DNA from 2 places in the Pseudomonas solani genome. Region 2 is predicted to be linked to the other one. Evidence: riboswitches for the same ligand, from Rfam matches in the RefSeq annotation. Region 2 holds a riboswitch; the other holds the start of a gene.

Region 1 (7,021 bases), 3.2 Mb from region 2:
CCACCGCCGCGAGGGCTTCGTCGACGATGCGCGCGTCCTCGGCATCGTCGCCGTCGAACAGGCCCTTGTGCGGCGAGCGGCCCATGGCTACCACCTCGGCCACGGCCAGGCCGAAGTCCTGGGGGAACTCCTGCAGCACCACGGCGATGCGTTGCGCGCTCCAGCGCGGGCTGCGTCGCCAGAGGTCGTCGCCGTCCAGGGCCACCCAGCCGAAGGCCGGGCGGTCGGCGCGGTAGGCGCAGCGCAACAGGCTGGTCTTGCCGCTGCCGTTGGGGCCGATGAGGCCGACGAACTCGCCCGCGCGCACCTGCAGGTCGATGCCCTGCAGAAGCCAGCGCGGGCGGCCGTCGGGTGCCCAGGCGAGGTCGCTGATGTTCAGTGATGGCATGCCGGGCACTCCCTTTCGCCGGATCAGAAGCTGTAGTCGGCGGTGACGAAGAACGACCGCGGCTGGCCCAGCAGCCATTGCTGGCCACCGTTCTGCTGGGTGACGGCGTAGCGGCGGTCCAGCAGGTTGTTCAGCTCCAGGCCCAGGCGCGTGTCGGGCAGCACCTGCCAGCCGAGGTTGGCGTCGAGCACGGTGTAGCCCGGCACCTTCACGGTGTTGGCCGCGTCGGCGTAACGGGCGTCGACGTAGCGCGCGCCGAGGCCGGCGTCCAGGTCACGGCCCAGCTGCTTGCTCAGCCACAGGTTGGCGGTGCGTCGCGGCACGTCGGTGGGGCGGTTGCCGGAACGGGAGATCAGCTGGCCACCGGCGGACTCGTTGAAGTCGTCGTACTCGGCGCGCACCACGGCGGCGTTGGCCGAAACGTGCCAGCCCTGCTCCAGCGCCAGCTCCAGGGTGGCTTCCAGGCCATCGGAGGATTGCTGGCCGATCTGCTGGGTGGGCCGGGTCACCGACTCGCGGGAGAGCAGTTTCTTCTTGACGATGTGGTAGGCGGCCAGGGTCCATTCGCCGCGCCCGTCCCAGAACTGCTGCTTGAGGCCGAACTCGGTCTGCTTGGACTCGGTGAGGTCCATCTTCTGCTGGGTGGGGCTGAGGGTGATGAGGTTGCTCACCCCGTCCTCGCTGGTGGAGTACTGGCCGTAGAAGGACAACTGCGGCGTGGCGGCGAACACCAGGCCGGCGCGCCAGTTGCCGCCGGAGAGGCTGCTGTCGCTGCGGGTGTTGGCGCGCAGGTCGTCGCGGTCGATGTGGTTCTGGTCGCGGCGGATGCCGGTGACCAGGGACCAGCGCTCGTCGAACTGGGTGCGGTTCTCGGCGAACAGGGCGACGGTGCGGGTTTCGCTGCGCGAGTGCGGGCCGTAGGCCGAGGCGCTCTGGTAGTAGCCGGGCGTTGGGTTCCACGGGTCGACGTAGTCGCCGCCCACATCGATGTAGGGCGAGTTGTTCAGCAGGTTGAAGCGGATGCGGTTGAACTCGGCGCCCACCAGGGTGCGGCTGCTGAGGCCGAACAGCGAGTGGTCGAAGGTGAAGGTCTGGCGGTCGCCGATCTGCTCCTGCTCGTGCTTGATGCGCAGGTTCTCGGCGCGCTCCAGCTGGCCCAGGCCGGCGTCCCAGTTGTAGGCCTCGGCGTTGCGCCAGTAGCGGCGGCTCTTGATGTGGTAGAGCTGGTTGCTGGCGCTGATGCCGTCGGCCAGGGTCCAGTCGGTGACGAGCCGGGTCCACTGGTCGTTGTAGTGCTGCTCGGCGTTGTGCAGGTTGTAGTTCTTCTCCTTCAGGCTGTCGCGTAGGTGGCCGTCGATCAGCGGCGTGCCGAAGTAGTTCATCGGCGTGAGGTCGCCCTGGTCATGGGCCAGGGTGAACGCCAGGTCGTCGCGGGCCTGCCAGCGCAGGGCGGCGCTGAGGCCGAGGTTCTTCGAGTCGCCACGGTCGATCCAGCCGTGGCTGGTTTCGCGGTTGAGGTTGAGGCGGTAGCTGAGGGTGTCGGTGAGCGAGCCGCCGCTGTCCAGTGCCATCTGCTGGCGGTCGTCGGAGCCGTAGCCCAGGCGCAGGCGGTTGCGGATCTCGCCCTCGAAGGGCTTCTTCGGCACCACGTTGATCACCGCGCCGGTGGCGCCTTCGCCGTAGAGTACCGAGGCCGGGCCACGGATCACGTCGATGCGCTCGACCATCCACGGGTCGGTGGGGAAGGTGACGGTGCCCATGCCGGTGTAGAAGCGCGTGCCGTCGTAGAGTTGCATCACCGAGGCGTGGCCGGTGAAGCCCCGGGCCGAGAGCGCGGTGCCGCCGTTGCCGGGGGTGCCGATGTTGCTGATGCCGGGGGAGCGGGTCACGGCGTCCTGCACGGTGGCGTTGTTGCGCCCGCGCACCTCTTCGCCGCTGATGCTGCTGGTGCTGGCCGGGGTCTCCAGGGCGGAGAGGCCCAGGCGCGAGCCGGCGGGCAGCGGCGTGTCGAGGCTGATGGGGGCGTCGTCCGCCTGGCCGGTGACGGCGGTGGTGGGCAGGGCCAGGGCGCCGTCTTCGGCGTGCAGGGCGAGGGAGATAGAGAGCGCGAGCAGGCCGAGGGCGGCGCTTGCCGGAGCGTTGGAGCTGAAGGTGCGGGACATGTCGTTCCTATCACGTCAGGAATGAATGGAGCCCGGAGGGAATGCAAAGGCGTGCGCAGGCGCGAGCGCCCAAGCGAAAACCGGCCCGTGCCCGCCCACCGCGGGTTTGCCTATCGATGCTCCAGGCCGGTCTCCGGGCTTGCGAGGATCACGCGGCATTCGCCTTCCCATGCAGGTGCACAGTGGCGTTTCGAATGCAGCGCTCGCTTACCGTTGCGGGGGCAGCGCCGGACTGGTCCTGAGGACGCACCGGCTTCCCGTTTCACCCCACGCACGACGGCGTGGGACACCTGGAACGGCGCGCATATGACCATCCACACGCCCGGTCGTCAACGCCAGTGTGTTGCGGCAGATGGCGGAAAAGCCCGTTCCAGAGCCCTGTCGACCTTGCCGGAATGCCTTCTTTTTTGTCATATCAACAATGTTGATTTGAGAGTTGGCGCTCACGTATCGTCCGTCCACGGGCTGCAGGGCGATTCCCTCGCGCTGGCCCTGTGGAGGGCTGCCGGCCCTCCATCCCGCAATCGCTCGCCGACCCCGGCAGAGCCAGGAGCCCTGTGATGACCGATACCCCCAACAGAACCCTGCCTTCGGGCCTGCAACTCCTCCAGGCGGTGATCGCCGGCAAGCTGCCCGCACCCGCCATCGGCGACACCATGGCGATGAAGGTGGTGGGCGTGGAGCCCGGGCGCGTCTTCATCGAGGCGCGGCCGGATGCCCGCCACCTCAACCCGGCCAACGCGGTGCACGGCGGTTTCGCCGCCACCTGCCTGGATGGCGCGGCGGCCCTGGCGCTGTTCTCCACTCTGGCCGCCGACACGCCCTATTCGACGGTGGACCTGGGCGTGAAGTACCTGCGCCCGCTCAAGGTCGGCGAGCTGTACAGCGTCGAGGGCTGGCTGGTGGAGCGCACCCGCAGCCTGGCGGTGTGCGACGCCCATATCCGCGACGCGGCCGGCAAGCTCTGCGCCCGCGCCACCACCACCTTCAACGTGCGGGACTGAGCCATGCGCGAACTCATCGTCAAGGGCGCGGGGCGCCTGGCCTGGGAGGAGGCACCGTCGCCGGTGCTGGATTCGCCGCTGGCGGCGCTGGTACGGCCCATTGCCTCGGCCTCCTGCGACCTCGATCGGCGCCTGGTGGCCGGGCTGACGCCGTTCAAGCCGCCCTTCGCCCTGGGCCACGAGTGCGTGGCCGAGGTGCTGGAAGTGGGCGCACAGGTGACCACGGTGAAGCGCGGCGACCTGGTCTCGGTGCCCTGGAAGATCGCCTGCGGCACCTGCCGCCAATGCCTGGCGGGGCGCAGCACGGCCTGCACCGGTGTCGCCCGCCACGCGGCCTATGGCGTGCCGGCCGGCGGCCACTGGGGCGGGTTGTTCTCCGAGGTGGTGCGGGTGCCCTTCGCCGACGCCATGCTGGTGGTGCTGCCGCCGGGGCTGGACCCGGTGGCCGTGGCCAGCGCCAGCGACAACCTCACCGATGCCTGGGTGGCCACCAGCCGCCCGCTGGCGACGCGGGAGGAGGCGAAGGTACTGGTGGTGGGCGGCACCGAGAGCCTGGGCATTCTCGCGGTGCAGATGGCCCGCGCCGCCGGAGCCGCCGAGGTGGATTACCTGGATGGCGACGGCTACCGCGATGACCTCGCCGTGCGCAGCGGCGCCACCTTGCGCAACGGCGGCGACGGCGCGCTGAACGAGCGCTATGACCTGGTGGTGTCCGCCACCCGCGACCCGCAGGCCCTGCGCACCGGCCTGCTGGCGCTGGCGCCGGGCGGGCACTGCTCGTGCATCGGCATCATCTTCGAGGACCCGGCCATCCCGCTGTTTGGCATGTACATGCGCGACGTCACCCTCTCGGTGGGCGCCTGCAGCGTGCGGCCGCACATCCCCAGGGTGCTGGAGCTGGTGGAGCAGGGGCATTGCGACCCGCTGCTGGTGAGCCCCAGCGTGGTGCCCTGGGAGGAGGCGACCGAGGCATTGATCCAGCCGCTGGCCAAGTGCATCGTGGTGCGCGAGCGCATCACCTCGGCGGGCTGATCAGTCGAGACGGGCGGCCAGGGATTGCATGACCGAGTGCCAGGCGATCCGGCCGTCCGTGTCGGTGGTGTCCAGTGCGGCGCGGATGACCCGGCGCTCCAGGTCAGTGGCGCGGTGCTCCACGTCATGGCCTTCCGTGCTGAGGGAGAGGCGCTTGTAGCGGTGCTGTTCCGGGTCGCGCTGCTGGGTCACCAGGGCGCGTTCGAAGAGGTGGGTCAGCGGGCGGTGCAGCGCCTGCTTGCTGACGCCGAGGAGGGCGGCCAGTTCGCCGACGTTGATGCCGTCGACGCGCCGGATGGCGTAGAGGATGCGATGGTGCACGCGCGACAGGCCGAGAGTTTCCAGGTAGGCGTCGGCGTCCACGGTGAGGCCGCGGAAGCCGAAGTGCAGCAACTCCAGCGCGACATCCAGATCGTCCAGGCGTCTGATGTCGGCGGAGTCCAGTTTGATTTTCCTGTCGATGACCATGGGCAGCTCCCGGGCGCGATGGGCGGGGATGCTACCGGCGCCGTCGGTGGTGGTCCAGTTGCAACCACAGCGGATGCCGGCAACCGAGCCGGCCCGCACACAGGAGGAACTGCGTGATGAAACTGATCTATGCCGGAGCGTCGCCTTTCGCCCGCAAGGTCCGGGTGCTGGCCCTGGAGGCCGGGCTCGCTGCGGGCATCGAGATGCTCGACACCGCCGTACTGCCGATCAAGGAAAACGCCGAGGTCAACCGCGCCAACCCGCTGGGCAAGATCCCGGTGCTGCTCACCGCCGAGGGCGAGGCGCTGTTCGACAGCCGCGTCATCTGCGAATACCTCGATGCCCTGCAGAGCGGCGACGCCTTCTTTCCCCATGGCAGCGAGCGCTGGACCTGCCTGACCCGCGCGGCCCTGGCCGACGGCCTGATGGATGCGGCGCTGCTGGTGCGCTACGAGGGCGCCATCCGCCCCGAGGCGTTGCAGTGGCAGGAGTGGAAGGACGGCCAGCTGGGCAAGATCCACCGCGCGCTGCAGGCCCTGGAAGCCATCGCCGACCAGCTCCAGGGCCCGGTGGACATCGCCCAGATCGCCGTGGGCTGCGCCCTCGGCTACCTCGACTTCCGCTTCGCCGACCTGGGCTGGCGCAATGGCCACCCGGGGCTGGAACGCTTCTTCGCCGCCTTCTCCGAGCGTGAATCGATGAAGGCGACGGTGCCGGCCTGACACCGTTGCGTTGGGCCTCGCTGCGCTCGGCGCCAACCTACGGCGCGGCCCCAATCCCGCGCCGGGGCTGACCGCTGTGTAGGGTGGATGGCGCTCCATCATCCACCAGCGGAGTCACATGGAAACCCGGAGTTCTTGTAGGTCGGGTGCAACCCGACAATGACCGTGCATAGGTCCACGCGGGTTTCACCCGCCCTACGGGCTACGGTCTGCGCTCGACACCAACCTACGAAGCCGGGGTGTAGCCCGATCGCGAATGAATTCCCACAGGTTCGGGGTCTGCCTAAGTGGTCGGCGGCGGGATGATGCCGTTGGCCTGCCAGCGCAGCACGGCGGGGCCGGTGAGGACGATGCGCACCAGGTCGGCCTGGCGGCTGGTGCCGGCCTTGGCGGCGGCGGATTTGAACTGGGCGCGCACGGTGTGCAGGGAGACCTGCTGGCGCTCGGCGTATTCCTGGGGGTGAGGCCGTTGACCAGGGCCTCGGTGAGCCGCGCTTCGGCCGGGGTCATGCCGTAGATCGCGCGCAGCATCGGTGCCAGGGAGCCGATCACGGCGCCGGGGTCGCTGAGGAAGACCACCACCGAACTGCGCTCGCCGAAGGGCGAGGCCCAACTGGGCAGGGGCGCGATCACGGCGTCCAACTGCGAACCTTCCAGCCCGCGCAAACGTAGGGCACCACCGCCGTCGCCCGTGGCGCCCACGCCGGTGCGCAGGGCGCCGAACAGGCGTTGTTGCAGCAGGTTGTCGTCGGCGGCGTAGGTGGCCCGCAGGCTGTCGGCAGGGCCGAAGCGCAGCAGCCCGGAGCGGTTGGCCAGGCCGTGGGCCAGGCTGTTGGCATGGAGTACGCGGCCGCGATGGTCCAGCAGGATGATGCCGAAGGTGCTGGTCTCCAGCGCCGCCATCGAGGCCTGGGACAGCGCCTCCAGCCGGTGCAGCCGGCGGTGCAGGGCGAAGGCGGCCTGCAGGTGCGGCATCAGCGCGGAGATCACCTGCAGTTCTTCCTCGCGAAAGATGCCCACCCGCTCGGAGCGCACCACGGTGACGTTCAGCGAGCGGTCCTCGCGCTTGGACACCACCGCGGCGGATGAATAGAAGAAGTCCTGGTGGCGCAGCCAGTCGGCGTAGTACTCGGTGCGTTTGAGCTGGTCGTCCGGGAACAGGCTGGAGGAGGTGACCACATGGCCCTCGCCGTGCTTCAGCGGGTCTTCCATCCAGACGTTGCGCTGGCAGTAGTACTCGGCGAA
Region 2 (7,021 bases):
GGCGTGTCCATCACCGATGGCTGCCTGGGCTGGGACGGCACCGAGCGCATCCTGCGGGAGGCGGCGGCGCGGTTGCGCGGGTAATCATCGGTGGGCGGGGCGTTGCCCCGCCGGTTCGAGCGTAGGGCGGGTGAAACCCGCGTGTGCCGGTGGGGCTTCGTGCCGGGGGTGTTCGCGAGCAGAGCTCGCTCCTACAAGGGCGCCGGGGTTGTGGTGAGGGGGCGCGCCGGGGGCTACTGCTCCTCGATATCCAGCAGCAGGTTCTCGATGGCCTCGCGGTAGTCGCCGGGGTGTTCCCAGAGGCCGCGTTGCTGGGCTTCCACCAGGCGCTCGGCGATGTCGCGCAGAGCGTCGGGGTTGTGCTGCTGGATGAAGTCGCGGGTGTCGGCGTCCATCAGGTAGGCGTCGGCCAGCAGCTGGTACTGGTGGTCGTCGATCAGCTCGCTGGTGGCGTCGAAGGCGAACAGGTAGTCCACGGTCGCCGCCAGCTCGAAGGCGCCCTTGTAGCCGTGTCGCTTCATGCCGGCGATCCACTTGGGGTTGGCTGCGCGCGAGCGCACCACGCGGCCGAGCTCTTCCTTCAGCGAGCGGATGCGTGGCAGGTCCGGCTGGCTGTGGTCGCCGTGGTAGCTGGCCACTTTCTCGCCGCGCAGGGTCTCGGCGGCGGCGAGCATGCCGCCCTGGAACTGGTAGTAATCGTTGGAGTCGAGGATGTCGTGCTCGCGGTTGTCCTGGTTCTGCAGCACCGCCTGCAGCCGCTCCAGGCGTTGAGCGAAGCGCGCCCGCGCGGGCGTGCCGGCATCCTGGGCACCGTAGGCGTAGCCACCCCAGTTCAAATACACCTCGGCCAGTTCGGCGCGGTCCTGCCATTGGCGCTCCTCGATGGCGCCCTGTACGCCGGCGCCATAGGCCCCGGGCTGGGCGCCGAAGATGCGCCAGCCGGCCTGCAACCGCGCGTCGTCCACGGCCAGCCCTTCGGCGGCGAGGCGGGCGCTTTCCAGTTTCACCCGCGCGGCCAGGGGGTTCATGTCCTCGGGCTCGTCCAGTTCGGCTACGGCCTGCACGGCGGCATCGAACAGGCGGATGAGGTTGGCGAAGGCATCGCGGAAGAAGCCCGATACCCGCAGCGTCACGTCCACCCGGGGGCGGTCGAGCAGCGACAGCGGCAGGATCTCGAAGTCTTCCACGCGCTGGCTGCCGGCCTGCCACACCGGCCGCACGCCCATCAGCGCCAGGGCCTGGGCGATGTCGTCGCCGCCGGTGCGCATGGTGGCGGTGCCCCAGACGGAAAGGCCGAGCTGGCGCAGGTGGTCGCCCTCGTCCTGCAGGTGGCGTTCCAGCAGCAGGCTGGCGGACTGGAAGCCCAGGCGCCAGGCGGTGGGCGTGGGCAGGTTGCGCACGTCCAGGGTGAAGAAGTTGCGCCCGGTGGGCAGGGTGTCGAGGCGCCCGCGACTGGGGGCGCCGCTGGGGCCGGGCAGCACGAAGCGGCCTTCCAGGGCGGCCAGCACGCCGCCGATTTCGGCGGGGCCGCAGGCGTCCAGGGCCGGGGCGACGACCTGGCGCAGGCTGTGGATAACCAGGTCGCTGGCGGGGCCCACCGACGGATGATCAGTCGCCCGGATCATCTCCAGGGCCAGCAGCTCCAGGCGCTCGCGGGTGTCGCCGTTGCTGCGCCAGGGATCGATGCTGACCCGCTCCAGCAGCGCCGGGCGCGGGCCTTCCCAGGGCTCGGCCCAGTTGCAGTCCAGCGGGTCGCGGCTCAGTTGCAGGTCGGTGGCGAGCGCACGCAGCAGGCTGGCGTTGGCGCCCTTGCCGTCCCCCCGGGGGATGCGCACCAGGGACAGCAGGGTGTCGTCGCGCAGGCCGCCGACGGGGGATTCGCCGAACACGTGGAGGCCGTCGCGGATCTGCGATTCCTTGAGGTCGCAGAGGTAGGCATCCAGCTGCGGCAGCCAGCTTTCCGGGTCGTCGCTGATGCTCAGCTCCAGCTCGCGGTCCAGCGCGGTGGCCTTCACCAGCTCGAGGATTTCGCCGCGCAGTTGCACGGCGCGGCGCGGGTCCAGCAGCGAGGCGTCGTAGTACTCGTCGGCCAGGCGCTCCAGGTCGCGCAACGGGCCGTAGTTCTCGGCGCGGGTCAGCGGCGGCATCAGGTGGTCGATGATCACCGCCTGGGCGCGGCGCTTGGCCTGGGCGCCTTCGCCGGGGTCGTTGACGATGAAGGGGTAGATGTTCGGCAGCGGGCCCATCACCGCATCCGGCCAGCACTCGGCGGAGAGGCCGACGCCCTTGCCCGGCAGCCATTCCAGGTTGCCGTGCTTGCCGACGTGCACCAGCGCGTCGGCGCCGAACACCTCGCGCAGCCAGAAGTAGAAGGCCAGGTAGCCGTGGGGCGGCACCAGCGCGGCGTCGTGGTAGATGGCTGCCGGGTCCAGCTGGTAGCCACGCGCCGGCTGGATGCCGACGAAGGCCAGGCCGAAGCGCAGGCCGGCGATCATCATGCGCCCGGCACGGAACATCGGGTCCTGCTGCGGTTCGCCCCAGCGCTCCGTCACCGCCCGCTGGTTGGCCTCGGGCAGGCGGGCGAAGCAGGCCAGGTAGGCGTCCAGCGCCAGGCTTTGGGCGCAGGGGCGTGCGTCGAGGCTGTCGAGGTCGTTGCTGACGCCGCCCAGCAGACTGTGGATAAGTGCCGTGCCGCTCTCCGGCAGACCGGCCAGGGGTAACCCTCGGCCTCCAGGGCGCGGAGGATGTTCAGCGCGGCGGCCGGGGTGTCCAGGCCCACGCCGTTGCCAATGCGGCCGTCGCGGGTGGGGTAGTTGGCGAGGATCAGCGCCACGCGCTTGTCGGCGTTGGCCTTGCGCCCCAGCAGCAGCCAGCGGCGCGCCAGTTCGGCGACGAAATCCATGCGTTCGAGGTGGGGCAGGTAGCACACCACGTCGCTCTGGCTGCGCTCGCTGCGCCAGGCCAGGCCCTTGAAGCTGATGGGGCGGGTGATGATGCGCCCGTCCAGCTCCGGCAGGGCGATGTGCATGGCCAGGTCGCGCGGGCCGAGGCCTTGCGGGTTCTCTTCCCAGAGCGGCTGGTTGTCCAGCGAGCAGATGGCCTGCAGCACCGGCACGTCGCGGCGGAACGGGCGTTGGCCGGGTGAGTCGGGGTTGGATTGGGCGAAGCCGGTGGTGTTGATGATCAGCTCGGCATCGACGGCGTCCAGCCAGTCCTCGACCACGGCCAGGCACTCGGCTTCCTTGAGGCTGGCCACCGCGATGGGCAGCGGGTTGATGCCGACGGCGGCGAGGCGCTCGCAGAAGGCGTCGATGAAGGCGGTGTTCGCCGCCTGCAGGTGGGTGCGATAGAACAGCAGGGCCGCCACCGGCTGGCCCTCCCGCCAGTCGGCGCGCCAGTGGTCGAGATGAGCGGGGCGCTGGTGCGGGTGATGCACGGCAACGCGGGGCAGGGTGCTGGGCGCCTGCCACGGGTAGTCGCGGCCCAGGCAGCGGCTGGCGAGGCTGGCGAACAGCTGCCGGGCGTTATCCAGGCCGCCTTGGCGCAGGTACTGCCAGCAGCGCTCGGCGTCTTCTTCCGGGACGCTGCACAGGCGGGCCAGCTCCGGGTCGGGGCGGTCGTCGCCGGGCACCAGGATCAGCTGCGTGCCGCGCTCGGCCAGGGCCACCAGTTGCTCGATGCCGTAGCGCCAGTAGCCGACGCCGCCATGCACGGAGATGAGGATGACCTTGGCGTGCTGCAGCACCTCGTCGACGTAAAGGTCCACCGAGGCGTGGTTCTGCAGCTGCATGGGGTTGGCCAGGCGCAGGCTGGGGTAGTCCGCCGGCAGCTCGCGGGCGGCCTCGGCCAGCAGCGCCAGGTGCGAATCACCGCTGCAGAGGATCACCAGCTCGGCGGGCGTCTGGGCCAGGTGGGCGATGCCGTCGTCGGGGACGAAGCCGCCAGGTTGGGTGCGCAGCAGGTGCATGGCTCGGGCCTTGGCTCGGTGGTGCGGCCCTCTCCCGGGGGAGAGGAGCCGGTTCGGCGGTTACGCCAGGGCAGTGCGCAGTTCGTTGGCGATGGTGGCCGGGTCCAGCTCCTGGCCGATCACCACCAGGCGGGTGGCGCGGGTTTCGTCGGCCAGCCACTTGCGGTCGAAGTGTTTGTCGAAGCGCTTGCCGACGCCCTGTACCAGCAGGCGCATGGGCTTGCCGGGGATGGCGGCGAAGCCCTTGATGCGCAGCACGTCGTGGCGCTCCACCAGTTGGCCGAGGGCGGCCAGCAGGGCGGCCTCTTCCACTTCCGGCAGGTCGACGTGGAAGGAGTCGAACTCGTCGTGGTCGTGGTCCTCGTGCCCTTCGTGGTCGTGGTGGGTGGCGCGGCTGCCGATGTGCGCCTCGGCTTCGGCGTTCAGGCCCAGCAGCACGGAGAGCGGCAGCTTGCCGGCGCTGGCTTCGACGATCTTCACCGCCGGCGGCAGCTCCTCGGCCACTTCGGCGCGCACGGCGGCCAGGGCGTCGGCGTCGAGCAGGTCGGCCTTGTTGAGGATCACCAGGTCGGCGCTGGCCAGCTGGTCTTCGAAGAGTTCGTGCAGGGGCGACTCGTGGTCGAGGTTCGGGTCCTGCTTGCGTTGCTCGTCCACCTGCTCGGGGTGGGCGGCGAAGGTGCCGGCGGCGACGGCGGGGCTGTCGACCACGGTGATCACCGCGTCCACGGTGCAGGCACTGCGGATCTCCGGCCACTGGAAGGCCTGCACCAGGGGCTTGGGCAGGGCCAGGCCGGAGGTCTCGATGAGGATCTGGTCGAGGTCGCCACGGCGGGCCACCAGTTCGCGCATCACCGGGAAGAACTCCTCCTGCACGGTGCAGCACAGGCAGCCGTTGGCCAGTTCGAAGACGCGGCCCACGGCCTCTTCCTCGCTGCAGCCGATGGAGCATTGCTTGAGGATTTCGCCGTCGATGCCCAGCTCGCCGAACTCGTTGACGATCACCGCGATGCGGCGGCCCTCGGCGTTGTCGAGCATGTGGCGGAGCAGGGTGGTCTTACCGGCACCGAGGAAGCCGGTGACGATGGTGACGGGGAGTTTGGCCAGGGTTTTCATGCGCGGCAGCCCTTTGCTGGGAGTCGATCGGATCGGCGGGCGCGCGGGACGAGGGCACTGGGGGCCCGATTCGCCACCGGATCACCCCGCCCGGTTGTCTGGAAATTCGCCGAGGCAGGTCTCCTGGCTCACAGCCTGGCGCGATGCGCCGTCCTTCCGCCTTCCCGCCCGATGGGCAGTGGCTGTGGATAGGACCTCAGCTGTTCACAGTTGCGGGGGCAGCCACGGCTTGGCCGTGTTCCCTCTTAGCCGCGGCGCACGGCCGCGGAACCTCGAAGGGCCGAAGGCTACGCAGGGCGGGGGCGGCGGTCAATCGCGGCGGTTGACGGCCAGTCGGACTCGTGATGTTCTTGTGCGGTTTTTTCAGGTGTCTCGCGCCGTCGCGCGCGAGGTGAAACGGGAAGTCGGTGTGCCCCAGGGCGAGTCCGACGCTGCCCCCGCAACGGTAAGCGCACGTAGGGATCTGTAAGCCACTGTGTCCGGCGGACATGGGAAGGCAAACCCGACCAGCCATGGCTGGCGTCGCAAGCCCGGAGACCGGCCTGATCACTCTTTTGGCAACCCGCGGTGGGCGGGCGCACGCCGGAAATGCGGTCCCCGCGCGGCCGCTTTCTTCGCACGCGTTCCTCTTGCCGACTCACCCGCATCGCAGAGGAAGCACCATGTCCAGCAGCACACTGAGCCATTCGGCCGCCGCCGTCCCCCTGTCCAAACGCCTGGCCATCGCCATCGGTGCCAGCCTCCTGGGCCTGTCGCTGGTGTACTTCGCCGGCTTCTCGCACATCGAGGCGGTGCACAACGCTGCCCACGATACCCGTCACAGCTCCGCCTTCCCCTGCCACTGAGGGCGCAACCGTGATCAAGCGCATCGCCCAGACCGCCGGGTTCGCCGGTCTCTTCGCCGCCATCGTGCTGACCCTGCTGCAAAGCCTGTGGGTCACCCCGCTGATTCTCCATGCGGAAACCTTCGAGAATTCGGCATCGGCCGAGCAGACCGAACACGCCCACGAGCACGCCGCCGGCGCGCCCGCCCATGAACACGACGCCGAAGCCTGGGCGCCGGAAGACGGCTGGCAGCGCACCCTGTCCACCGGTGGCGCCAACCTGGTGGTGGCGGTCGGCTTCGCCCTGCTGCTGGCCGCGCTGTTCAGCCTGCGCGGCCCGACCCGCGCCTGGCAGGGCCTGCTCTGGGGCCTGGCCGGTTTCGCCACCTTCGCCCTGGCGCCGTCCCTCGGCCTGCCGCCGGAGCTGCCGGGTACCGCAGCCGCCGACCTGGCCCAGCGCCAGGTCTGGTGGATCGGCACCGCCGCCTCCACTGCCGCTGGCCTGGCGCTGATCGCCTTCGGCCGCAACTGGGTCCTGCGCATCGTCGGCCTGGCGCTGCTGGTGATCCCCCATGTGGTCGGCGCACCGCAGCCTGAAGTGCATGCGAGCCTGGCGCCGGAAGCGCTGGAGCACGAGTTCATCGCCGCCTCGCTGGTGACCAACGCGCTGTTCTGGGGCGCCCTGGGTTGGGCCGCTGCCTGGCTGTACCAGCGCTCCGCGAGCCAAGACCTGGCGTGAGCCGGGCTTCGCTGCCGATCGACCCCGCGCAGGGCCCAGCCCTTCGCGGGGTTTTGTTTTGTGAGGCCGGGCGATGACCCTGGTGGCCGGCCTCGGTTGCCGGCGCGGCTGCTCGGAGCAGGAGCTGCGCGCGCTGCTCGACGCTGCCCTGGCCGAGTACGAACTTGTACCCGGCGATCTCAGCGCCCTGGCCAGTGTCGACAGCAAAGCCGATGAGCCGGGGTTGCAGGCCCTGGCGCTGACCCTTCGCTTGCCCCTGGCGCTGCTGCCGGCGGCGCAGCTGGCGGCCTGCGAGGGGCGCTTGTCCGGCCTGTCGGCCATCGCCCTGCGGGAAACCGGCAGCCCCGGCATCGCCGAAGCCGCCGCGCTGGTACAGGC

The links. Region 2 has a riboswitch for cobalamin ahead of cobW (cobalamin biosynthesis protein CobW). Riboswitches for the same ligand answer to the same signal wherever they lie in the genome.
Region 1: another riboswitch for cobalamin. It lies ahead of PSm6_RS29400 (TonB-dependent receptor); the one in region 2 lies ahead of cobW (cobalamin biosynthesis protein CobW).

Annotation. Positions count from the first base shown of each region.
Region 1 is NZ_AP023081.1:6,479,253-6,486,273, reverse strand. Features, by position in the region: gene PSm6_RS29405 (ABC transporter ATP-binding protein) at 1-388, opposite strand, end outside; gene PSm6_RS29400 (TonB-dependent receptor) at 412-2,550, opposite strand; cobalamin riboswitch at 2,658-2,859, opposite strand; gene PSm6_RS29395 (PaaI family thioesterase) at 3,111-3,554, shown strand; gene PSm6_RS29390 (zinc-dependent alcohol dehydrogenase) at 3,558-4,586, shown strand; gene PSm6_RS29385 (MarR family winged helix-turn-helix transcriptional regulator) at 4,587-5,054, opposite strand; gene PSm6_RS29380 (glutathione S-transferase) at 5,171-5,776, shown strand; gene PSm6_RS29375 (hypothetical protein) at 5,972-7,021, opposite strand, start outside.
Region 2 is NZ_AP023081.1:3,035,389-3,042,409, forward strand. Features, by position in the region: gene PSm6_RS13745 (3-deoxy-7-phosphoheptulonate synthase) at 1-84, shown strand, start outside; partial or broken gene cobN (cobaltochelatase subunit CobN) at 234-3,967, opposite strand; gene cobW (cobalamin biosynthesis protein CobW) at 4,028-5,080, opposite strand; cobalamin riboswitch at 5,177-5,370, opposite strand; cobalamin riboswitch at 5,429-5,640, shown strand; gene PSm6_RS13760 (CbtB domain-containing protein) at 5,743-5,925, shown strand; gene PSm6_RS13765 (CbtA family protein) at 5,936-6,643, shown strand; gene PSm6_RS13770 (cobalamin biosynthesis protein) at 6,717-7,021, shown strand, end outside.